Linked DNA regions of Methanothermobacter thermautotrophicus. The protein of the gene in region 1 binds, or shares a complex with, the protein of each later gene. Links are inferred from orthologs where the notes say so. Each region holds a gene or a part of one and is shown on either strand. Other genes may lie near its edges. The genes, in order: DNK57_RS05230 and pscS.

Region 1 (13,709 bases):
ATGCCATATATTCCCTCCTGCCATACCTCTGTCCAGTTTATACCCGGCGTGTACTGCTTCTTTTCAACGTAGGCGAGCTCAAGGATGTAGACGTCGCCCTCCATGTAGCAGCGGTAATTGGAGCTTCCACCGTAATGGACCACCAGGATGCACTTTGATCCCCTTTCACGGGCATAGTCTGCCAGTAGTTTTGAGTGTATATGCCCGGGGTACATATCTGGATTTGCAATCTTAACGAATGCGAGCCTTCCCAGGGGTTCAAAGTCCCCCTGAGTTCCTGTAAAGTAAAGGTAACCCCCTGTGATTACCAGTAAAGCTATGATGAGTATCCCCTTCTTCATCAGTTCACCTGCTCGATGGATTATTAACTTTGCAGTGATTTATATCTTCCTCTAAACAGATTAGGCAGTTTTATATATAATCATTTATATAGTTTTACGTGCGGGAATCCGCGGAGGTGTGAAAGATATGGATATAGGTGAAATTGTAAACGATGCCATAAGGTATCCCTCCAGTGACTGGAAGAAGGTCATAATACTGGGTGTCCTTATGATAGCCAGTGCTCTAATTTTACCCGCCTTCCTGGTCATGGGGTATGGTTTCAGGGCGCTGAAGGCCTCAATAGCTGGCTTCGATGAACTCCCTGAATTCGATGAGTGGGGAGAGATGTTCGTAGATGGGCTTAAGGTATTCGTTGTTCAGATAGCATACATGATAGTTCCACTGATAATTATATTCGCAGGTGTTCTTGGTTCCTTTACAATGGTTTCACCGGAAACAGGTGTTATCACAAACCCCACAGCCTTCACAGGCCTGTTAAGTGGTACAGTTATAATAGGTATAATACTCGCAATTATCCTTGGACTCATAGAGACGATAGCCATCGCACACATGGCCTACAATGACAGCGAACTCGGTGCAGCCTTCAGGTTCAGTGAGATACTTGATGTGATATCCCAGATCGGATGGCTGGACTACATAATATGGTACATCGTTGTGGGTCTGATCGCAGTGGTAATCGCATTTGTCGCCAGTTTCCTGAATGTGATACCCATAATTGGTACCCTGATTGCGTTCCTTATAATATACCCCTACATCCAGCTCTTCTGGAACAGGGCCCTTGCACTGAGATACGCCTACGAATAAATCAACCTTTTATTTTTTTAATTTTCAGATAAACATTTATAAGGGAACATCCCCTATTTTATAAAGGTCGATGACTTCTTCTAAATTTATATGGACTTAAAAAACTTTATAATATAACTTCCATAGGTATACATTGTTTAGTGGTGATTTGTATGGATGATGATCTGGTCAAAATCGACGATATTGACAGAAAGATAATAGACCTCCTGAATGAGGACGGACGCATGTCCTACAGGAACATATCAAGGATACTCGACGTTTCAGTTGGTACCGTGCACAACCGTGTTGAGAAACTCGTTAAAAAGGGAGTTATAAAGAAATTTGTGCCCATAATCGACCACTCCAAGCTTGGATACAAGCTGACGGCCATCATAGGGGTTAAGGTCAAGGGTGGTGTGCTGAGGAACTGGGAGACAAGGACTGCATACCATAAGAATGTCCTGGCAGTATACGACGTTACAGGAGAATTCGACGCCATACTCATAGGTAAGTTCCGGGACACCGGTGAACTTGACAGCTTCATAAAGGGTCTTCTCAGTGAAGGTGATGTGCAGAGGACATACACACAGACTGTCCTCAACATCGTCAAGGAGGATATGACCTCCACCAAGATGATCGGAGATTAAATTATTTATTTCCTGGACCAGAAATAATAAACATATGGTTATCATTCACTCCCCATCCTATGACCTGCACAACAAGGAGGGGCACGTCGAGAATAGGAGCAGGACCAGGGCCATAATTGATGCCATAGAATCCTCAGACCTCTCCCTGAGGTTCGTGGAGCCTGAGATGGCTGGAATAGATGATATCCTAATGGTCCACAGCAGCGTGCATGTGGAGTACCTTGAGGTCTTCGCAGGTAGGGGTGGGGGATGGCTTGACTATGACACCTACATGACCCCGGAGAGCTTCAGTGTCGCGAGGCTCTCAGCAGGGGGAGCAATGCTGGCGGCTGAGGAGGCCCTCAGGGAGGGGTGGTCCTACTCAATTGGAAGACCCCCTGGCCACCATGCCACCTATGACCGCTCAATGGGTTTCTGTATATTCAACAACATCGCCATCGCCATTGAACATGCCCGCAGGAACCTGGGGGTATCAAGGCCCCTTGTGCTTGATTTCGATGTCCACCATGGGAACGGTACCTCCAGCATATTCTACAGGGAAGGGGATGTGATGTACATATCCATCCATCAGGACCCACGGACCCTCTTCCCTGGAACAGGATTCATTGATGAGGCCGGCTCAGGTGCAGGGGAGGGCTTCAACCTCAACATACCCATGCCCAGGGGTTCAGGTAACCCTGAATACATATGGATACTCCAGAGGATACTGCCAGGGGTCCTTGAGGGGTTCCAGCCAGACATGATCTTTGTATCAGCAGGCTTTGATGCCCACAGAAGGGACCCCCTTGCAGAGATCATGGTGGAGGAGGAGTTCTTCTCATGGATTGGCTGGTTCATACATCAGACAGGACTCCCCTGTGCAGCGGTTCTGGAGGGTGGCTATGACCCTGTGGCCCTTGGAAGATCAAACATCGCATTCCTGAGGGGCCTTGATGGTAAAGAATACGAACCTGAAACAGCTGCACCAGGGGCTGTCTCTGGTTTATTCAGCCAGCTGAGTGACAGGTTTTCACCATACTTCAACTTCTGAGAGGGTATTGAAAATGGAAAGGATCAGATTTGAACAGGCAGAGAAGCTTATAAGGAAGTCATGCATTAACCTCAAGAGGGAACAGGGATTCAGGGATGCCAGTGATGGTGTCATTGACACCGGGAAGCTTCAGGAGGCCATGATGGAACTCATCGAGGCCGAGGAGTACATTTACACAAGCCTCCCAACCCATGAACTTAGAGGTGAGGATGCTTCAGAGTTCTGCAGGAGGCTGATAGTCGCCAGGGAGGCCATTGACCATGTACTCGCAGACTTCGGTGTCCTTGAAAGGCAGGACCCTGCCGAGAGAATAAAGGAGGCTGTAAGGGGTAAACTCATAATTGTGAACAACTCCTCGGTCAAAAAACTCCTTGTGAAGGCAGGGGTGGAATCCCAGAACATCCTGGTTGCAGGAGCTCCCCTCTCAGTCGATGATATGAAGGAGATAAATCCAAAAATCCCTGAGGGTGCCCTGAGGGGTATAGAGAAAAAGATAGAGCACCTCCGCAACGACATTGAAAGGAAGCTTGACACCCTCGAGGATGTTCTGGTTGTGGGTGAATCCGATAAAAGTACTGAACTCCTTGCAGCGAGGGCAGAGGAACTCTATGGTGCCGATTCAAGGTTAAGGGAGAACATAAAGGATCTGACCGCCGAGGAGATCCTGGAGTTACTCTCCTGATTCCTGATTTTTCATGGACCTCATGTCTTTTCCTCAAATGCTGACGAAGAACAGAGAATCTGTCCCTCCACTGATTTTGCAGGTATTGCATGAAAAGACACATCTAATCAAATAGGTAATACTCCACCGGACAAGTATATAAGCAAAGTTTTCATAGTATACTTAAAACCGAGGTAACCATTACTCATGGGGTGTAAAATTTGGGTTTAGTTTGTTTTCCAGATACACAGGACAAGATTCCTAGCATCCCCGTCCACCTCACAAGGGTGGGTGTTACAGGTGTTAAGAAGCTTCTGAAGATAGATAGGGATGGTAGAAGGCCCATAATACTGCTTCCAACATTTGATGCCTTCGTGGATCTCCCGAGTAAACAGCGGGGGATCCACATGTCAAGGAACCCCGAGGCCATAGGTGACGTCCTCGAGGAGGTTGTTGAGAACAACGCACTTGAACTGGAATCCCTCTGCGCAGAGATAGTTAATGAACTCCTCAAGAAGCACAGGTATGCCCGTAGGGCTGAAGTCAGCATGAAGAGCGACTTCATGTTCATGAAAAGGTCCCCGGTGACCCGGAGGAGAAGCCAGGAGATGACAAAGATAATGGCAGACGCCATCGGATACCGGGACGATGAGGGTATAGTCATAAGGAAGATGATAGGGGCGGAGGTTGTGGGGATGACCGTGTGTCCCTGCGCACAGGAATCCGTCAGGGAAACCTCACGTCAGAAGCTCCTTGAATTCCTTGACGATGAAACCGTCGAGAGAGTCCTTGACTGTGTATCCTTCGCCTCCCACAACCAGAGGGGCCGTGGCATGATAATGATAGAGGTCCCGGAGGACCAGACCATAAGGGCTGAGAGACTAATAGACATCATAGAGAGCTCCATGAGTTCACCTGTCTATGAGCTGCTCAAGAGACCCGACGAGAACGCCGTGGTGATGCGTGCCCATGATAATCCCATGTTCGTGGAGGACTGTGTCCGTAACATGGTCCACAGGATAGTCAGTGAGTACCCCCACCTGCCGGATGACACCATCGTTACCGTAAGGCAGATAAACGAGGAGAGCATACACAGACACAACGCCTTCGCAGAGAAGGTTGCCACCATGGGAGAGCTCAGATACGAAATAGAAGAACTTAACGACACCGGGAGCTGATATGATTGATGAAACTGCACAGGATAGCCGGAGAAATCATGGGTTTCTTTGAAGCATTTGAGGGTTCAAGGCCCGCACTCGACTCCCGGGAAATTCTCATAGTGAGGGGGATGTCAAGGAAGAGGATGAATACAGATGACATGTCCCGGGAACTTGATAGTCTGATTGAACACCTTGGAGCCGAGGAACTGGATTTACTCTCAGAGGAGGGCGCCGCCCTCATAGGTGTGATGGATGAACAGATAAGGTCATGTGTGGAGGTTGGAACAGAAACCGATATAGGTGGAATACACCGTCTAAAGGAGTCCCTTGAGGATATGAACTTCAGTGTTGACTATCGCCTCTGCATGGCAGACGAGACAGGTCTCTTCGTGGTCCTCTACAGGGACCGGAGCGGAGTTGGACCCTGTTTTGTTGAGGTTGTTGTCTCTGATCTGTCTGAATAATCTAATTTTAACGGTGCCCCCATGCTCCACTCAAAGGATGAGATCCTCGAACTCCTCCTCCTGGAAGGCCCTGATATACTGGACCTCATGAGGAGGGCCTGTGAACCAGGAAGCGTGACCTACTCGAGGAACGTATTCATACCCCTCACAAGGGCCTGCCGGAACCGCTGCGGCTACTGCACCTTCAGGTCAGACACCCCTGAGCCCCCCCTGCTTGAACCCGAAGACGTGATGGGGGAGGTGAGCAGGGCCATATCCCTTGGATGTACCGAGGCCCTCTTCACCTTTGGTGAGGATGCCCATGAGTTCCCAGGGGTCCAGGAGAAACTGGAGTCCCTTGGCTTCAGGGATATGGTGGATTACACCTATCACCTATGTGAACTGACCCTCGATGCCGGGCTCCTTCCACACACCAATATGGGTGTGATAGGCTACAGGGACCTGAGGAGGCTGAGGGAGGTCAATGCATCCATGGGCCTCATGCTCGAATCGGCGAGTCCGAGGCTCATGGAGACAGATGCCCACCGTGAAAGCCCTGGTAAGGACCCTGAATTGAGGATAAGGATGATAGAGGACGCTGGAAGGCTCAGGATACCCTTCACCACAGGGATACTCATAGGTATAGGTGAGACCCTCCAGGAGAGGGCTGAGTCACTCCTTGAATTGAGGCGCATACAGGACAGGTACGGCCACATACAGGAGATAATAATCCAGAACTTCCGCTCAAAACCTGGAATCCCCATGGAGAATCACCAGGAACCCTCCCTCCTTGAAATGGTGAAGATGGTTGCGGCGGCGAAGATAATGTTCCCTGATGTGAGCATACAGGTCCCGCCGAACCTGAACAGGGAAACAGGTGAGGTCTTCCTCCTGGCGGGTGCAGATGACTGGGGTGGTGTATCACCAATCAGCAGGGACCATGTGAACCCCGAGGCGCCATGGCCTGAGATAGATGAACTCAGGAGGATCACAGAATCTGCTGGATTCGTTCTTGAGGAGAGGCTCCCGGTATACAGAAAGTTCATATCCAGGGAGTTTCTGAGCCCCCGTGTTATTGAAAGGATAGAGGAACTTTACCCCCAGTTCATCCGCTGAAAGTCTTAACGGTGCCCCTGCATGACTAAAGCTCTGCTCCAGGGGCTGGTAGAATTATCTTACCCTCCTGTGGATCCCCCAGTTCAATGAATTCTCCCCTGCAGTAGAGGATGGCGACAGCTCCTGCTATAAGGGCGTCCCTCTGGTGCACAGTCATCTTCACATTTTCAATGCCAAGTTTTCTGATAAGACGGCCAGATAGACCAGCCATGGAATCTGCGGTCCTTGGATGTGTTTCAATGACCTCCACTCCCATGGAGCCAAGTTTCCCTGCCATGCTGATACCCCTCATGGTGAGCTCCCTCATCCCCCTCCAGGTGAGGGGAAGAACACTGCCATACCTCCTAAGCTCCAGGTCAGCCCTTCTGAAGTGTCCATGTCTGCTGCAGCTGCAATCAGCTTCGAGGCAGCATCGTCCGGCAGGCAGGGATATTGGTGCGTCAACTGCCACCACCTCCACAGACTTAACTTCATCGATTATTTCCTGAAGGGAGAATGCGCTTAATATTTCATGCCTGTCGCCCTCCAGGATGAAAACTCCACTCTCCCTTCCATCAGCTGCGGCAGGATCCACACCCGCAACCTTAATGGTCAGAATACCACCTGCGGCTCTTTTAATATCCCTTCAACAGGAAGTTCTATCATCATCTGGAATGTATACTGTGAATGCCAGAAACGTGAAGTTTTATCCTGTATCAGGGGATGCATTCTTATGCTCCACCTTTATCCATGCATCAAGCATTCTCTATCCAGGCAACTAATGTACCCTGACATCAAGGACAACATGCCAGACCCCCGGGGAGTACTTCTTTATAACGCGCCTATCGAGGAGTGAGACCCTCCTTGGATGTGCTGCCCTTTCAATCCGTCTGAGGGGCCTTGAGAATCTTATGGCCTCAGGTGCTGTTTCATGGTAATGTATAACCCCTCCATCCCTGACACACTCCATTGCGGCGTCAAGGAAGTGGTGTGTCCTTCCAACGTAACCCATTATAACCCTGTCAGCATCGAGTTCAGGGGCTACCTCACGGCAGTCCCCCAGGATGGGTTCTATTATCCCTTCAACCCTGTTGAGGGCTATGTTGGATTTGAGGAGTTCAAAGGAGTCCGGGTTTAACTCCACAGAGTAAACCCTGCCGGGATCTGAATGGACTGCCACCGGGATGGAGAAGTACCCTATACCTGCGAACATGTCGACAACGGTCTCACCCTCCCTCACAAGTGATGGTATGCGGATCCTCTCGTTTATGTTACCCCGTGACCACATGACCCTTGAGAGGTCTATCCTGAAGAGGCAGCCGTTCTCCTTGTGGACAGTTTCTGTGCCGCTGCCTGCCATTACCCTCACCCTGGGTCTCCTGAGGGGGCCGTGTATACCCTCCACCCTGATTACACTCCTGGCCCCCTCCCTCTCAAGCAAACCCTCCGGGTCATCCACTTCCCTGTTAAGGACTATAATATCTCCTATCCTTGTCCATTTCATGATTTCACTGTTTAGGGGAGTGTTTAAAAAAATAAATCCATAAATGTTCTTTTTTCCTCCAAGTATTTAATGGCTTCGACGGAAGGCAAAAAAGATAATTATCAAGAAATTAAACCATTTATATATAAATCCAAGGGGTTTTTTTATGAGTAAGGTAAACCGTGACGAGATACTCAACATCCTTGAAGGATACAGCAGGGAAGATATAACAGTAGCAACCCTGGGCAGCCACACATCACTCCACATACTGAACGGTGCAAAGAGGGAGGGCTTCAGAACCGCAGTTGTCTGTGAGAAGGGTCGTGAAGTCCCATATCAGCGATTCAGAGTTGCAGATGAGTTCATAATGGTTGATAAATTCAGTGATATAGTGAATGATGATGTTCAGGACAAATTGAGGTCAATGAACAGCATAATAGTCCCTCACGGATCATTTGTTGCCTACGCAGGGCTTGATCATATTGAAAATGACTTCTATGTTCCAATGTTCGGTAACAGGGATATACTTAGATGGGAATCTGAACGTGACCTTGAGAGGAAGCTCATGAAGGAGGCGGGTATAAGGATACCCTTCAAGTACACTGACCCTGATGAAATAGACAGACCCGTCATGGTCAAGTTCCCAGGCGCCAGGGGTGGTCGTGGATACTTCGTGGCTTCAAGTACAGAGGAGTTCAATGATAAAATCGATTCAATGATGGAGAGGGGCTGGATAACAGAGGATGATGTTAAAGATGCCCACATAGAGGAGTACGTGGCAGGTACCAACTTCTGCATCCACTACTTCTACTCAATCATGAACGATGAGGTCGAACTCATGGGTATGGACAGCAGGTACGAGTCAAATATCGATGGACTCGTAAGGATACCTGCAAGGGACCAGCTTGATATAAACATGGACCCCTCCTACGTGATAACAGGTAACCATCCGGTTGCAATGAGGGAATCCCTCCTCCCCCAGGCCTTTGATATGGGGGACCGGATGGTGGAGGCTGCCAGCAGGATTGTTCCACCAGGTATGAACGGTCCCTTCTGTCTCCAGACCATGTGCACAGATAACCTTGAAATCGTGACATTTGAGATGAGCGCACGTTCAGATGGGGGTACAAACACCTTCATGCACGGTTCAACCTACAGTTACCTCCTCCACGGTGAGGGTATGAGCATGGGCCGCCGTGTTGCAAGGGAGATTAAGGTGGCTGCAGAGGAGGACCGCCTTCCAGAGATCATAACCTGATACTCCCACCCTTCATTTTTTTTATATCTGACTGTATTCAACCCTGGAATTCCATAGCCATTATAAAAAAATCGCAAACTTTAATAAGGACCTCCAGTTATATAACTGATACAGAACACTTTTATGTCCATAGGGACAGCCCTTTGCAGGGTTAAATGAAAACCCTATATATACCATAAAAACATAATAGGATCTAGGACTGTTTTTTATTATTTTTATTAGAGGTGTATCCATGAACGATAAAAACACGCTGAAAGGCACCACAACTGTTGGCATAACATGCAAGGATGGAGTTGTTTTTGCCACAGAGAGAAGGGCCAGTATGGGCAACCTCATAGCCCATAAGGCTACAGACAAGATTTTTAAAATAGATGAACACATAGCAGCAACCATAGCAGGTTCCGTGGCTGATGCCCAGAGCCTCATGAAGTACCTCAAGGCTGAGGCTGCACTTTACCGCATGAGGAACTCAGAGAAAATAAGCATAGAGGCCGCAGCTGCACTTGCAGCTAATATACTGCACTCATCACGTTTCTACCCATTCATAGTCCAGACACTCCTTGGAGGTGTTGACGAGAACGGTGCGAAGATCTACTCCCTTGATCCATCAGGAGGGATGATACCAGACAAGTTCGTCTCAACGGGTTCCGGTTCACCGGTTGCCTACGGTGTCCTTGAGGACAGATACAGCGATGATATATACGTGGACGAGGCTGTGGATGTGGCCATAAGGGCCATAAAATCCGCCATGGAGAGGGACACCTACTCAGGTAACGGAATCCTTGTGGCGACCGTTACAGAGGAGGAAGGCTTCAGGATGCTTGGTGAAGAGGAAATCCAGAGAAGGATTGAAAACCTCAACTGATTTTTTCCCTATTTTTAACCGCAGTAAACAACTGTTTACTGATACCCCCTGTTTTTTAGAAGTGATCTTATGGTTTCAGAGATGCTTGAAGAAATCAAAAGGACAATAATGCAGAGACTTCCCGATAGGGTCCAGGTTGCGAAGGTGGAATTCGAGGGACCCGAGGTGGTAATCTACACAAAGAACCCCGAGATAATAACCGAGAACGGCAACCTCATAAGGGACATTGCAAAGGATATCCGGAAGAGGATAATTATAAGATCCGACAGGTCAGTCCTCATGGACCCTGAGAAGGCCATAAGGAAGATACATGAAATAGTGCCCGAGGAGGCCAAGATAACCAACATATCCTTTGATGATGTCACCTGTGAGGTAATAATTGAGGCCAGAAAGCCCGGGCTGGTGATAGGCAAGTACGGGTCAACGTCAAGGGAAATAGTCAAAAACACTGGATGGGCTCCCAAGATACTGAGAACACCACCAATATCATCTGAGATAATAGAAAGAATACGCAGAACACTTAGGAAGAATAGCAAGGAAAGAAAGAAGATTCTGCAGCAGCTTGGGAACCGTATACATCAGAGGCCAAAGTATGATAATGACTGGGCCAGGCTCACCGCCATGGGTGGTTTCAGGGAGGTTGGAAGATCCTGCCTCTACCTTCAGACACCCAACAGCAGGGTCCTCCTGGACTGTGGTGTCAACGTTGCAGGTGGAGATGATAAGAACTCCTACCCCTACCTCAATGTCCCTGAATTCACCCTTGACAGTCTTGACGCAGTCATAATCACCCATGCACACCTGGACCACTCAGGCTTCCTCCCCTACCTCTACCACTACGGCTACGATGGACCAGTGTACTGCACGGCACCAACAAGGGACCTCATGACACTCCTGCAGCTGGACCACATCGACATCGCCCACAGGGAGGACGAACCCCTACCATTCAATGTGAAGCACGTTAAGAAGAGCGTGAAGCACACAATAACCCTGGACTATGGTGAGGTGACAGACATAGCCCCTGATATAAGGCTGACACTCCACAACGCGGGTCACATCCTGGGGTCTGCCATGGCACACCTCCACATAGGGGATGGGCAGCACAACATGGTCTACACAGGGGACTTCAAGTATGAGCAGAGCAGGCTCCTGGAGGCTGCGGCAAACAGGTTCCCCAGGATTGAAACCCTTGTGATGGAGAGCACCTACGGGGGCCATGAGGATGTCCAGCCATCAAGGAACCGTGCAGAGAAGGAACTTGTTAAGACCATCTATTCAACCCTCAAGAGGGGGGGTAAGATACTCATACCGGTCTTCGCTGTTGGAAGGGCCCAGGAACTCATGATAGTCCTTGAGGAGTACATAAGGACTGGTATAATCGACGAGGTACCTGTCTACATTGATGGTATGATCTGGGAGGCCAATGCAATCCACACTGCAAGGCCAGAGTACCTCAGCAAGGACCTCAGGGATCAGATATTCCACATGGGTCACAACCCCTTCATCTCAGACATCTTCCACAAGGTTAACGGTATGGATGAGCGAAAGGCCATAGTTGAGGGCGAACCATCCATAATCCTTTCAACTTCAGGTATGCTGACTGGAGGTAACTCCCTGGAGTACTTCAAGTGGCTCTGTGAGGACCCGGACAATTCCCTGGTATTTGTGGGTTACCAGGCCGAGGGGTCCCTTGGTAGAAGGATACAGAAGGGGTGGAAGGAGATCCCCCTCAAGGATGAGGATGACAAGATGAGGGTCTACAATGTCAGGATGAACATAAAGACAATTGAGGGTTTCAGCGGTCACTCAGACAGGAGGCAGCTAATGGAATACGTCAAGAGGATATCACCGAAACCAGAGAAGATACTTCTATGCCACGGAGACAACTACAAGACACTGGACCTGGCATCAAGTATCTACAGGACATACAGGATAGAGACCAAGACTCCCCTGAACCTGGAAACCGTCAGGATACAGTGAGGCTAACTATTTAGATAACCTTAAACTATTCTTTAGTGGTGATTTAATGGTAACCTATTCAGAATCTGGAGTGGACATAGACCTGGAGGAGCTCACTGTTTCCAGCTTAACCTCCAGGTTGAGTGACACCCTTAAGTACTGTGACGTTATCACCGGGGCAGGGCACTTCGCGGCCCTGGTAAGAATGGGTGATACGGCCATAGCCATGAGCACCGATGGTGTGGGGAGCAAGATCCTTGTGGCGGAGATGATGAACCGTTACGATACTGTGGGTATAGACTGTATTGCAATGGTCGTCAATGACATCCTCTGTGTGGGTGCAAGACCGGCTGCACTTGTTGATTACCTTGCAGTCGAACACCCGGACCCCGAAGTGGCCGGGGAGATAGGGAAGGGACTTGCAATGGGCGCTGAAATGGCGAAGGTCGCCATAATAGGTGGTGAGACAGCATCCCTCCCCGGTATAATCCGGAACCTTGACCTTGCAGCCACCGGGATAGGATTTGTTGATGTGGAAAGGGTCATAACCGGTGAGGATGTTTCCCCCGGCGACGTTGTCATAGGCCTGGAGAGCAACGGGATACACAGCAATGGCCTCAGCCTCGCACGCAGGGTATTCTTTGATGAGCTTGAACTTTCACCTGCAGACGAGATGCCAGGATCCAGCACCAGCGTCGGTGAAGAACTCCTGAGGCCCACAAGGATCTACGTGGAGCCCATCATGGGACTGATTGAATCAGATGTTGATGTCCATGGCCTGGCCCACATAACCGGGGGAGGTTTTGGCAACCTCAAAAGACTTAGAAAGGATGTTGGCTACCGCCTCGATTCCCTGCCAGAACCACAGCAGATATTCAGTGTTATCCGCGAGGCAGGGGTTGACATAGGGGAGATGTACCGGGTATTCAACATGGGCATAGGTTTCTGTGCAGTTGTAGCCCCTGATGACATGGATGAGGCCCTCAGTATCCTTGGAGATGGAGCCCACCCCATAGGAGAGGTCACAGATAGGGGCTCAGAGGTTGAACTTGAAGCCTACACCGGTGAAACCATAAAGCTTTAGGAGGACTTTTATGAGGATAAGCCCTGAAGAGGAAATTAAAATCATAAAGGAAATACTCACTGCCATGAATGTTCCTGAGGAGAGCTCAGACATAGTTGCAGATGTAACAGTTGACGCTGACCTCAAGGGATTCAGCTCACATGGAATCGGGAGGTTCCCCCAGTACGTTGAGGGATTGAGGCACGGGACGATAAGGGCTGATGGTGACATAACCATTGAGCGGGAAACCGAATCAACGGCCCTCATAAATGGTAACCACATATTCGGACACGTTGTTGCCTACAGGGCCATGGAGCTTGCCATTGAGAAGGCCAGAGCTACAGGTGTTGGCCTTGTAGGTGTCCACGACTCCAACCATTTCGGGGTCGCCGGATACTACTCAGATATGGCTGTCATGAATGACATGATAGGTGTTGTTATAGCAAACACCGAACCCGCCGTCGCACCCATTGGGGGCGGGAAACCCATCCTTGGAACCAACCCCCTGGCCATAGGCATCCCATCAAACAGGCACTATGTCTCTGTGGACATGGCAACATCGGCCTCGGCCCGGGGAAAACTCCTTGAGGCCGCCAGGAAGGGTGAGAGTATACCTGAAAATGTTGCCCTGGATGCTGAGGGTAACCCCACCACAGACCCTGAGATGGCCCTTAAGGGCTCCATCCTACCCTTCGGTGGACATAAGGGATACGCCCTCTCCTTCATGATAGAGATACTTGCAGGGCCCCTGGTTGGGGCCGCCTTCGGAACAGCTGTCAGGGGGACAGCAAATCCTGAGGAGATGTGCACCAAGGGGGACCTCATGATGGCCATCGACCCCTCAAAGATGGTTAACCCCGATGAGTTCAGGGCCCAGGTTGATGAACTCATCGATGAGGTTAAATCAACCGGCGACGTCC
Region 2 (12,412 bases), 120 kb from region 1 along the record:
CCGTGAAGAAGCATGAACTCAGTGACGATGAACTGGATGAGCTCATAAGAAGTGTCAGGAGAGCCTATGACCGGGCCAGGGTTGAGGCCGGTGAGGCCGTTGGGACGGTGGCAGCCCAGTCAGTGGGTGAGCCAGGTACCCAGATGACAATGCGTACCTTCCACTATGCAGGTGTGGCAGAGCTCAACGTTACACTGGGTCTTCCAAGGCTCATAGAGATCGTTGACGCCAGGAAGAAGATATCCACGCCAACAATGAGCATCTACTTCGAGGGGGACCTCAGGTACGATGAGGAATTCGTGCGAAGGAAGGCCAACAAGATAGGTAAGAGCACCCTGAACGATGTGCTTAAAAATTTCAGCATCCAGTACGCTGACATGTCAGTTGTTGCTGAACTGGATGATGAAAAAATCCAGGAGAAGCACCTTGAATATGATGAGATACTGGCCAAGGTGGAAAAAACTTTTAAGAAAGTAGAAATAGATAACAACACACTGAGATTTGAACCCGCGAAACCCACCATAAGGGAGCTAAGGCTACTCGCAGATAAGGTGAGGAAACTCCAGATAAGCGGGGTTAAAAACATAGGAAAGGTGGTTATCCGTAAAGAGGATGATGAATGGGTAATCCACACTGAGGGTTCAAACCTTGGAGCTGTTCTTAAAGAAGAGGGTGTGGATAAGGTCCGGACTACAACCAACGATATACATGAGATAGAGACAGTCCTGGGCATAGAGGCAGCTAGAAACGCGATAATACACGAAGCAAAGAGGACCATGGAGGAACAGGGGCTAACAGTCGACATAAGGCACATAATGCTCGTTGCAGATATGATGACCGCTGATGGATCTGTCAAGTCCATTGGAAGGCACGGTATTAGTGGTGAAAAAGCAAGCGTTCTTGCAAGGGCTTCTTTTGAGGAAACCGGTAAGCACCTTCTGAGAGCAAGTATCAGGGGCGAGGTGGACCACCTCACCGGTATCATAGAGAACATTATTATAGGGCAACCTATACCCTTGGGTACAGGTTCCGTTAGTGTAGTAATGAAAGAAAGAAAATAGGAGGCAGTAGATGGACATAGATAGAGGAATACGAGTCGCTGTAGATACTGGTAATGTTATCCTTGGATCAAAGAGGACAATTCAGAGCCTCAAACTGGGTAAGGGTAAACTGGTGGTGATGGCCAGCAACATTCCAGAGGACCTCAAGGAGGACATAGAATACTATGCGAAGCTATCAGAGATTCCAGTTTACACCCATGAAGGCACCAGTGTTGAACTGGGCTCTGTCTGCGGTAAACCATTCACCGTGGGGGCCCTCTTAATCCAGGATCCAGGTGATTCAACAATACTGGAAATGGTGGGGTAGGTTGCTGTGACTATCAAATTTACCACAAATGAGATAAGGTACATTGCACTCTTTGAGAGCATGACCGGTGCAATGGTGAAGGACTGCATCGTGGATGATGAAAACGGCAAGGTAACATTCCTTGTCAAGAAGGGCGATATGGGTCTGGCCATAGGCAAAAAGGGAAGCACAGTTGCCAAGGTCCAGAAGGCCCTTGATAAGGGTGTTGAAGTAATAGAACACTCAAACGACCCCGTGGAGTTCATAAAGAACCTCATGGCACCCGCAAAGGTCAGGAGTATCAGGATACTCCAGAAGGAAAACGGTGAAAAGATAGCCACAGTCGAAACAGACCCCAAGAACAAGAGAATCGCCATTGGACGTGGCGGCCAGAACATAGAGAGGGCCAGACTTCTGGCCAGAAGACAGCATAACATAAGCAATATCATAATAAAATAATCTTTACAGGAGGAATCTTATTTGCCAGGACTTTTCGCAGCAAAGAAACTTAAAAGCAAGAGGCAGAAGTTCAAATGGAAGGACACACACTACAAGAGGAGATCACTGCGCCTTGACGTTAAGGCAGACCCCCTTGAGGGAGCACCACAGGCCAGGGGCATAGTGATCGAGAAGGTTGGTATAGAGGCAAAACAGCCAAACTCAGCCATAAGGAAATGTGTCAGGGTCCAGCTCATAAAGAACGGAAAACAGATCACCGCCTTCGCACCTGGAGACGGCGCCATTGGTTTTATCGATGAACACGATGAGGTTGTTGTTGAGGGCATAGGTGGACCTTCAGGAAGGTCCATGGGTGACATACCCGGTGTCAGGTGGAAGGTGACAAAGGTCAACAACGTATCCCTGCAGGAAATGGTTAAAGGGAAAATAGAAAAACCTGTGAGGTAATCCTTATGAGTTTAGTTTTTGATAAATGGGAACTGGACGAGGTCAAGGTTGAGGATATGGGCCTCGCCAAGTACATATGCCTTGACAGCATACTCGTCCCCCACACCATGGGAAGACACGTCAAGAGACAGTTCGCAAAGTCAAAGGTCTCCATTGTTGAGAGGCTCATAAACAAGGTGATGAGGACAGAAAGGAACTCTGGTAAAAAGAACAAGGCCTACAAGATAGTGCAGGAAGCCTTTGAAATCATAAACCGGAGGACAAAGGAGAACCCTGTCCAGGTCCTTGTCAAGGCCGTTGAAAACACCTCACCCAGGGAGGAGACCACAAGGATCAAGTACGGTGGTATAGGTTACCAGGTCGCAGTTGACATCTCCCCCCAGAGGAGGGTGGACCTCTCACTGGGATTCATAACCAAGGGCGCAATGCAGGCAGCATTCAAGAACAAGAAGTCCATAGAGGAGTGCCTTGCGAATGAGATAATGCTGGCTGCAGAGTACGACACAAGAAGCTTCGCGATTCAGAAGAAGGAAGAGAAAGAAAGGATAGCCAGATCCGCACATTAAACTTACAGGTGGTTTTAGTGAGCAGACGTGCAAAAATGATTAGTAAGATTAAGGAGCTCATGTACCAGCCAGAGTACATCCGTAACATCGGTATAGTGGCACACATTGACCACGGGAAAACAACACTCTCCGACAACCTCCTGGCTGGTGCTGGGATGATCTCCGCTGAACTGGCAGGGGATCAGCGCTTCCTTGACTTCGACGAACAGGAACAGGCAAGGGGTATCACCATTGACGCTGCGAACGTCTCAATGGTCCACTCCTACGAGGGAAATGAATACCTCATAAACCTCATCGACACACCAGGTCACGTTGACTTCGGGGGTGACGTTACAAGGGCCATGAGGGCCGTTGACGGTGCAGTTGTTGTTGTATGTGCCGTTGAGGGCATAATGCCCCAGACAGAAACCGTGCTAAGGCAGGCCCTCAAGGAAAACGTGAGACCCGTCCTCTTCATAAACAAGGTTGACAGGCTCATAAACGAACTTAAACTTGACGCCAGTGAGCTCCAGGAGAGGTTCGTGAAGATCATAGCAAATGCAAACAAACTCATCAAGAACATGGCCCCTGAGGAGTTCAGGGACAAATGGCAGGTCCGTGTTGAGGATGGGAGTGTCGCCTTCGGTTCAGCCTACCACAACTGGGCGATAAACGTCCCCATAATGCAGGAGACAGGCATAAACTTCAACGACATCTACGAGTACTGTAAGGGGGACAACCAGAAGGAACTTGCCCAGAAGGTGCCGCTACACCAGGTCCTTCTTGGAATGGTTGTTGAACACCTGCCAAGCCCCGCCGATTCCCAGGCATACAGGGTCCCAATAATATGGTCCGGGGACCTTGAAAGCGAAGAGGGACAGGCCATGCTAAAAACAGACCCTGAAGGCCCCCTTGCAGTGATGGTAACCGATGTGAGTATAGACAAACACGCCGGGGAAGTCGCCACGGGACGTGTCTATGGTGGAACAATAGAGAAGGGAAGCGAGGTCTTCCTTGTGGGTTCCCACAGCAAGGCACGTGTACAGCAGGTCGGTGTCTACATGGGACCAGAGAGGGTTAACACCGACAAGGTCCCTGCAGGTAACATCGTGGCCATAACAGGTGCCAAGAATGCAGTTGCAGGTGAAACAATCTGCGACACCGGCAGGAAGATAAAGGCCTTTGAGGGCCTTGAACACATCTCCGAACCAGTGGTTACAGTTGCAGTTGAGGCCAAGAACACCAAGGACCTTCCAAAGCTCATAGAGGTACTCAGGCAGGTCGGTAAGGAGGACCCAACCGTAAGGGTTGAAATAAACGAGGAGACCGGTGAACACCTCATCTCAGGTATGGGTGAACTCCACCTTGAGATCATAGCCTACAGGATCAACGAGAAGGGTGTTGAGATAGAGACATCAGAACCGATAGTCGTCTACAGGGAGACCGTTGCAGGTACCGCAGGACCCGTTGAGGGTAAATCACCCAACAAACACAACCGCTTCTACATAGAAATTGAACCAGTTGAAGAATCAGTGATGCAAGCTATACAGGAAGGTAAGATAAAAGAAGGTCGTGTAAAGGGTAAGGAGATGGCCAAGAACTTCATAGAGGCAGGTATGGATAAGGAGGAAGCCAGAAGGGTCTGGGATGTCTATGAGAAGAACATCTTCATCAACATGACCCGTGGTATCCAGTACCTCGACGAGATCAAGGAGCTCCTCATGGACGGATTTGAGAGTGCAATGGACAACGGCCCACTGGCCAAGGAGAAGGTCATGGGGGTTAAGATAAAACTCATGGACGCCAAGATCCACGAGGACGCTGTCCACAGGGGTCCCGCACAGGTCCTTCCAGCCATAAGGAAGGGTATATTCGGTGCCATGATGTCTGCAGAGCCAGTGCTCCTTGAACCCATACAGAAGGTATTCATCAACGTGCCACAGGATTACATGGGAAGCGCGACACGTGAGATACAGAACAGGCGTGGACAGATCGTCAACATGACCCAGGAGGGTGACATGGTAACCGTTGAATCCACTGTACCAGTGGCGGAGATGTTTGGATTCGCAGGCGATATCAGGTCAGCCACCGAGGGACGATGTCTCTGGTCAACAGAGAACGCTGGATTCGAGAGACTTCCAAACGAACTGCAGCACACCATAATAAGGGAGGTAAGGACCAGGAAGGGTCTGAGTCCTGAACCCTACAGGGCAGACCACTACCTGGGTTAATCCCATTAAACTTATATAATTAAAAAGAATATAGGAAATTACCTTAGACAAACAGCATGCCCATTTGCTGGATCTAAAAAATCAGGCTAAACCATCATATATGGAGGTATATTATGGCTAAAGAAAAAGAACACATGAACCTGGCGTTTATTGGACACGTAGACCACGGAAAATCCACACTAGTGGGACACCTGCTCCTGCAGGCCGGAGCAATCGCCGAACAGCAGTTAGCTGACGGTGAAGACAAGTTCAGGTTTGTCATGGACAGGCTCTCCGAGGAAAGGGAAAGAGGAGTTACAATCGACCTTGCACACGCCAAATTCGAAACAGACAAGTACGAGTTCACAATCGTGGACTGCCCCGGACACCGTGACTTCGTTAAGAACATGATCACAGGTGCGTCCCAGGCAGACGCAGCAGTCCTAGTAGTTGCAGTGGACGACGGTGTAATGCCCCAGACCAAGGAACACGTGTTCCTATCAAGGACACTGGGTATAAACCAGCTCATAGTCGCCATCAACAAGATGGACCTCGTCAACTACGACGAAGAGAAATTCAACGCCCTCAAGGATGAGGTTGCAGCCCTAATCAAAACAGTGGGTTACAAGCCAAGCGACGTTGAATTCATCCCACTCTCCGCCTTTGAAGGGGACAACATAACATCAAAGAGCGAAAACACCCCATGGTACAAGGGTAAAACACTCGTTGAAGCCCTTGACGACCTTGAAGCACCCGAAAAGCCTGTGGACCTTCCACTGAGGATCCCTATACAGGACGTCTACTCCATCACAGGTGTCGGTACCGTCCCAGTGGGACGTGTAGAGACAGGTGTCCTCAAGAAGGGTGAAAATGTCATATTCGAACCTGCAGGTGTAAGTGGAGAGGTCAAATCCATCGAAATGCACCATGAGATGATCGAACAGGCCGAACCTGGTGACAACATAGGTTTCAACGTCAGGGGTGTCGGTAAAAACGACATCAGAAGGGGAGACGTCGCAGGACACCTGGACAACCCGCCAAAGGTTGCCAAGGAGTTCACGGCACAGATCGTTGTTCTCCAGCACCCAGGTGTCATAACAGTGGGTTACACACCTGTATTCCACTGTCACACAGCACAGGTTGCCTGTACCTTCCTTGAACTGGTGCAGAAGATGAACCCTGCAACAGGTCAGGTGGAAGAGGAAAACCCTGACTTCCTGAAAACAGGTAACGCTGCTGTTGTGAAGGTCAAACCAACCAAGCCACTGGTCATCGAGAAGATAAAGGACATCCCACACATGGGAAGATTCGCCATAAGGGACATGGGACAGACAGTGGCTGCTGGAATGTGCATAGACCTCGTACCAGCAAAATAAACCCACCTCTTCCCTTTTTTACAGGAGGATTTAAATGCACAAAGCAAGGATTAAACTGACAGGGACAGACCCTGAAAAACTGGCATACGTCTGTGACCAGCTCAAGAAGATTGCTGAGAGGACAGGCGTGGACATGTCAGGCCCAATACCCCTCCCAACCAAGAGGCTCGTGGTTCCAACAAGGAAATCCCCTGATGGTGAGGGAACCGCAACCTGGGAGAAATGGGAGATGAGGATCCACAAGAGGCTTGTGGGTATAGAGGCCGATGAAAGGGCCATGCGTCAGGTCATGAAGGTCAACGTGCCTGACAATGTCAGCATCGAAATCGAACTCAAAAGTTAACTGGGGTGCAAACCCCTCTAACTAAATTCACCCACCAAAAACTATATAAATAAGAGTTTATCAATCTCTTTTATCTGACACTGCCGGGATAGCCTAGCCAGGTAAGGCGCGGGACTTGAGATCCCGTGGAGATTCTCTCCGCCTGGGTTCAAATCCCAGTCCCGGCGCTTAAAAAACTTTTTTCTGAATTAAAATCATAACTGTTCTGCCGGGATAGCCTAGCCAGGTAAGGCGCAAGACTGGAAATCTTGTGGAGCTCTGCTCCTCCTGGGTTCAAATCCCAGTCCCGGCGTGGAAAATAGGAGGAAGTGACCGCCTCTGGGTGGCGGTCAGGACCCTTAAAAATAAATAATCAGGTGTTTTCTTCTGAATCCCCTTTTTTAATTTCCGGAAACTTTAAAACGAGGGGTTCCTCTTCCATCGCACCAGCGTCATGAACCACACAGTCCTCTATCCTTGCAGTTATCATGGATGGATCCTCAACATCAACCATGTCCACAAGTTCAACCTGTCTCCTGAACCTCTCTATGGCCTCCTCAGGCATGTTCTCAATGTATGGTATTGCACCGGTTGCACCGATGATCCTTCCTGTTTCTCCATCAACACCATTTTCGTGGAGGGCCTTCATGGTCTGTCCTGTGATGTGTCCCATGACCTCTGCACCGCATACAAGGAGGAATCGCAGGTTGGGGTTTGCGATCACATTTCCAACAACCTTCTCTATTCCAAGGTTCTCTGTGTGCAGTGAACCTGAAATTGCAGCGCCCGCCTTCACAGGCTCATCTTCCATGTGAGAGCCCAGGGTGACAACCGCAACCGGACTTTCTGCGTCGCCAACCACATAGTCCCCTACTATGTGGGGCCAGTCTTCAGGTACGGGTTTCTTTTCAGCCATCAGAAACACCTCTTTAACCGTCAGTTAATTTTTAACTTCCGGTTAAAATTTAACTTGGAGTTAATATTATATAAAACTTCCGGTAAAAATGTTTTAAACCACCGGAACAGATATTCATAGACATGCAGGTGAATCAACATGGCGCCCTCAAGACGCGAACGTGAAAGGGAAAGGAGACGGGAACAGATCATAAGGGCCGCAGAGAAGGCATTCTTTGCAAGGGGATACGACAGGGTGACCATGGATGAAATAGCCAGGGAGGCAGATGTCAACAAGGCCCTCCTCTACTACTACTTCAAAAACAAGGAATCCCTCTTCCTAGCAGTGAACCTCTACGGTGTCCGTATACTCCACAGGATGTACAGAATGTGCATGGAGCTTGACACAGATGGATATGGTAAGGTCAGGGCCATGGTGGAGGCCCTCTACATCTTCTCAAAGGAACACCCAGATTACTTCAGGGTATACTGCTACAGTGGCACCGAGAGGTTCGAGCTGAGTGAAGCTGATGATGCGAAGGAGATAGTGGACCTCCGTACAGGAATGTGGAGGCTCATGGTTGAGGCCATAATGGAGGGCATGAAGGACGGCAGCATCCGCAGCGACCTCGACCCTGTAGAGTTGTCAATATACATCCATACACTGGCCATAAATGCCCTGAACCTTGATTTCACATCCAGGATGGTCCTGGAGGCCAGGAATATAAGCAGGGACAGGTTCTGGGAGGACCTTGAGGTTTTCATTGAATCAGCCCTCAGGCCCCGGTGATAAAACCCCCCAAAAAACAGCAGCTCAAACATCACCACATAAGTATATAAGGTTTTAGATACATAAGGGTATTAAAAGTTAAAGAGAGGAACGAATAAAAATGGATAATGATAATAACTTTGTGATAATAAACAACAGTCGAAAGGATAAAAAGAGTCTGGGACTCCTTGTTGATGGTCCAAATATGCTCAGAAAGGAATTCTGTTCAGACCTTGAATTTGTGAAGAACCTCCTCTTTGACAGGGGAAACCTCAAGATAGGAAAGGTGCTCCTGAACCAGTACGCCTCAGATAAGCTGATCGAGGCAGTCGTGAACCAGGGATTCTCACCCATGATAGTTGCAGGTGATGTGGATGTTCAGCTCGCAGTTGAAGCCTTTGAACTCATACACAACCCCAACATCGATGTGGTTGCAATTATGACAAGGAACGCCGACTTCCTCCCCCTAATAAACATAGCAAAGGAGAACGGGAAGGAGACCCTGGTTATAGGTGCAGAGCCAGGTTTCAGCGTAGCACTCCAGAACTCAGCAGACGACTCCATAATCCTTGGAAGCGAAGGGGTGTAGATGTGTACCGACGAATACTGATACCCACAGACGGCTCAGAGGACGCCAGGAAGGCAACGCTGCACGCATTCCACATGGCAGGGATGAGCGGAGCAGACATACTGGGTATAAGTGTCGTTGACACATCCTACAGAGAACTCTGGGACGAGGATATCAGCAGACGCCTCGAGGAGATAATGAGGAAACAGTCAGAGAATGCAATATCCATCCTTAAGGAAGAATTCAGCTCCCAGCAGGAGCTGGGCCATCTGAAGGGGACCCGTCTTGATACGGTTATACTTGAGGGTAACCCTGCAGAGGTGATCCTTGAGGTCATGGAGGAGGAGGACGTGGACCTGGTTGTGATGGGTAGCTCAGGCAAACACGGACTTGATCGCATAATATCCGGAAGTATAACAAGGAAGGTTCTTAAATCAGCCACAAAGCCCGTTATGGTCGTTGGTTAACGGTGATTATAATGATAGGTAAAAGGACACTGAATGATGAGAAACTTGCACTGATAACCTTTACAGGACCCCTCAGTAAGACACAGGAGGTCCTTGAAGAGGTTTCAGACTTTGTATCATCAAGTGATAAACTTGAAGCTGACGGTAACCCCACACTGATATTCTACACAGCACCCCTCAAGGACGAGGGAAGATACGATGTGGGTATACCTGTAAAGGGCGACTCCGAGGGTGACGGAAAGATAAGGGTAGTCACAATACCAGGCCATACTGTGATATTCACAGAATACTCAGAAGACCGTGAGGAGGCCTACCGAAGGCTCATAGAATACGTCGAGGAGAACTGTCTTGACGTAATAGGTGCGCCGCGGGAGGTCCTCCATGGGGATGTGAGGGAGATCCAGTTCCCTGTGGTCCTTTAAATGTTACCTCACATCATTGAGAACAGCTTACTGGAATTCACTGATTTTTTTCCCTTACTATTCTTTCATAAATAAAGAAACGTTCACTGTTCTATTTTCAAGAAACTACAGCTAAAATCACCGGTTCTCCTCAACTATATCCCTGAATGAGTCAACCACGTACTGAACCTGCTCCTCTGTCATTCCATAGATGCTGCACTTGAACCACTTTGTCTGACCCCTCCTTATTCCAACTATACCCCTCTTCTTAAGTTCCTCATAGAGGAAAAAGCCCTTCCTTGGATGTGAAGCCGCTATCTCATGGAATACTGGGGTTTCAAACCTTACAAGATCATGCTCCTTGGGCCTCACACCCAGCTGCTCTATACCCCCAATATCCTCAAGTTCAGAGACCAGGTAACGTGTCTTCTCAACCTCCTCGTCCCAGCGTGAAACCCTCTCCCTCACATAGGGCAGGGAGGCCATGAGGGTTGCCAGTGGCGCGCCCCTTGATGTGCAGCCCAGGAGTTCAAGCTCCTTCTTCTCATGCCTCCCGGACCTCCTCAGTACAAGGTCCTCCCACTCAGATCTCATCCCGAGAACACCTATCGGTCCGGAGGCTGCCATGCTCTTGTGACCGCTCCCAACAACAAAGTCAACCCCGAGTTCCCTGAGGTTAACAGGGAGCCTCCCCATGGAATAGGCGCAGTTTAGGAGTAATGGAACCCCCAGCTTCCTGCATACGTCCGCCACGCCCCGTGCATCTGTCAGGTTCCCGTAGTTACCATCGACATGGGTGAGAACCGCAAGCTTAACCTCAACCCTGTCAAGGGTCTCCTCAAGGACCTCCCTGTAGGCCTCGGGTGTTACCTCATAGGTGGGGTGTCCACTCGACGGAACCTCAACGATTTCAAGGCCGTTCCTCTCAGCTGCAAGGTGTGTGGTGTAGTGGGCATTTCCATCAACAACAACGGTGTCGCCCCTATCACAGAGTGCATGCATCACCGCAAATTTACCCTCCCTTGCACCATGAACCGTCCTCACGGCATCAGAGCCGGTGAACTCTGCAAGGTCATCCAGGAAGCAGTTTACCGCGGGCCTTGTGACCTTGTCCAGTCTGCCGTCGCAGTAGTCACAGACACTGTAACCATCCCCGAATTCATACAGGGCCTTCCTTGCAGCGGCAGGGAGAACACCACCACGCTGTAGGGGGTTGAGGTTGAGGTTATCCCTTTCAAGTTTTCTTGTAAGACCATAATCAGCGCATTCCATGATAATCACCAAGTAAGTCAATTATCCTCCCGTAAACCCTGTCCCGTTTCTCAGGATCAACAACAAATACCCTTATGTCCTCCCTCTTTTTTATACTTTGAAGGGTTCTCCTGTGAACCGCTGCGATGAGGAGGACATCAGAGTTGAGGGCCTCGTCAACAGCCCTCCTGAATTCCTGGCTCTTAAGCTCCATGGGACCGATTTCATCTATGACGAGACAGTCATCCTCATCCAGGGACCTCCTGATTGCCGGGACAGCCAATTCATCCATGGCCGCTAAATTTACGCCGTACCTGCCAATACGTGGCCCCTCTGTTTCCAGTGACGCGAGGAGAGCCCTCCTGCCCGATGCTATGTCAACGACCTCGAAACCCCACCTTGAACCACCCACCCTCACCTCGGGTGTTATGATCCCTCCAACCGAAAGGCCCTTACCCTCAAGGTAGTCCCTCAGCCTTCCAACCATGGTGCTCTTCCCGCTGCCGGGTCTCCCTGTGATCAGTATCTTCATGAGAACCCTCCTAGATAATGTTTTCAAGGCCCTCCCTCAGGGCCCACCTTCTGGCCTCCTCAAGCTCCTCAAGGTAGAGGGGGCGGTTGATCTCAGGGTAAGCTGAAGCCCTGTAGAGGGGGCGGTACTGGCCCATTATGTTCATCACAGTGTCTGTGCCCAGGTTCTCTGCCACCCATGAAATGATGGGCATGGTGCAGCATTCAAGGTGCCCTGGAAGTACCAGGTGCCTTATTATCATGTCCTCCCCTGCTATCATGAGGTGGTTCCTGGATACGACCTCAAAGTAGTCATGGACACCGGCAAGTCTCTCTGCACATTCACTGTTGCCGAACTTGAAGTCTGTGAGGTACAGGTCCGCAGCACCCATTATGAGCCTGACTGATTCCGTGGACATGTACATGTTACTGTTCCATACAACGGGTACACTGATGGACACCACTGAGAGGACCCGGAGGATGTATGGGAGTGCCGGTGTCGGGTCTCCTCCCACAAAGTTGACGTTCGCTGCTCCCATGCGCCTCCTTTCCTCTATGATCGCTGCCAGTTCATCCACCTCAATGTGTCTGCCGGTGGATGGGTTCTGGGATATGTCCCAGTTCTGACAGAAGACACACCGCATGGTGCAGCCTGAAAAGAAGACGGTATGGCTTGGTACCAGTGGTGCCTCCTCCCCGTAGTGAAGGAACTCCGATGCCACGCGGGGCCCCATGACGCCGCAGCGTCCACTCTCCATCTGGCGGTTAACGCCGCACCTCCAGGGGCACAGTGAACACTCCCCAAGGATTCTTTCAGCGATTTCAATCTTAAGATCGAGGAAAGAC

The links.
Region 2: the proteins of DNK57_RS05230 (region 1) and pscS are in contact, whole or in part, in a solved structure (PDB 3WKR), measured with the Methanocaldococcus jannaschii proteins. The link is inferred for Methanothermobacter thermautotrophicus from one-to-one orthologs.

The regions. Positions count from the first base shown.
Region 1 is NZ_QKOF01000006.1:144,577-158,285, reverse strand. Bases 1,861-4,649 are described here. They hold DNK57_RS05230 (SepCysE family protein), read left to right. Parts: upstream 1,861-2,815; coding sequence 2,816-3,484; downstream 3,485-4,649. Other genes in these bases: mptA (GTP cyclohydrolase MptA), read left to right, coding at 3,685-4,641; DNK57_RS05235 (histone deacetylase family protein), read left to right, coding at 1,861-2,802. Also shown: DNK57_RS05250 (hypothetical protein), read right to left, coding at 1-341; DNK57_RS05245 (DUF4013 domain-containing protein), read left to right, coding at 469-1,146; DNK57_RS05240 (Lrp/AsnC family transcriptional regulator), read left to right, coding at 1,299-1,772; more of DNK57_RS05235, read left to right, coding at 1,807-1,860; DNK57_RS05220 (DUF2120 family protein), read left to right, coding at 4,650-5,087; 7,8-didemethyl-8-hydroxy-5-deazariboflavin synthase subunit CofG, read left to right, coding at 5,109-6,182; DNK57_RS05210 (DUF429 domain-containing protein), read right to left, coding at 6,208-6,756; DNK57_RS05205 (class I SAM-dependent methyltransferase), read right to left, coding at 6,940-7,665; DNK57_RS05200 (formate--phosphoribosylaminoimidazolecarboxamide ligase), read left to right, coding at 7,811-8,902; psmB (archaeal proteasome endopeptidase complex subunit beta), read left to right, coding at 9,135-9,767; DNK57_RS05190 (beta-CASP ribonuclease aCPSF1), read left to right, coding at 9,837-11,747; purM (phosphoribosylformylglycinamidine cyclo-ligase), read left to right, coding at 11,794-12,810; comC (L-sulfolactate dehydrogenase), read left to right, coding at 12,821-13,709.
Region 2 is NZ_QKOF01000006.1:273,967-286,378, reverse strand. Bases 9,011-11,954 are described here. They hold pscS (O-phospho-L-seryl-tRNA:Cys-tRNA synthase), read right to left. Parts: upstream 11,078-11,954; coding sequence 9,944-11,077; downstream 9,011-9,943. Other genes in these bases: DNK57_RS05810 (radical SAM protein), read right to left, coding at 11,599-11,954; DNK57_RS05815 (NTPase), read right to left, coding at 11,064-11,588; DNK57_RS05825 (GyrI-like domain-containing protein), read left to right, coding at 9,416-9,826; DNK57_RS05830 (universal stress protein), read left to right, coding at 9,011-9,404. Also shown: rpoA2 (DNA-directed RNA polymerase subunit A''), read left to right, coding at 1-1,061; DNK57_RS05890 (50S ribosomal protein L30e), read left to right, coding at 1,072-1,368; DNK57_RS05885 (NusA-like transcription termination signal-binding factor), read left to right, coding at 1,375-1,806; DNK57_RS05880 (30S ribosomal protein S12), read left to right, coding at 1,828-2,253; rpsG (30S ribosomal protein S7), read left to right, coding at 2,259-2,819; DNK57_RS05870 (elongation factor EF-2), read left to right, coding at 2,837-5,029; tuf (translation elongation factor EF-1 subunit alpha), read left to right, coding at 5,143-6,384; rpsJ (30S ribosomal protein S10), read left to right, coding at 6,419-6,727; mtrA (tetrahydromethanopterin S-methyltransferase subunit A), read right to left, coding at 7,080-7,622; DNK57_RS05840 (TetR/AcrR family transcriptional regulator), read left to right, coding at 7,761-8,390; DNK57_RS05835 (TIGR00288 family NYN domain-containing protein), read left to right, coding at 8,491-8,958; more of DNK57_RS05830, read left to right, coding at 8,961-9,010; more of DNK57_RS05810, read right to left, coding at 11,955-12,412. UniProt on the Methanocaldococcus jannaschii protein: Converts O-phospho-L-seryl-tRNA(Cys) (Sep-tRNA(Cys)) to L-cysteinyl-tRNA(Cys) (Cys-tRNA(Cys)).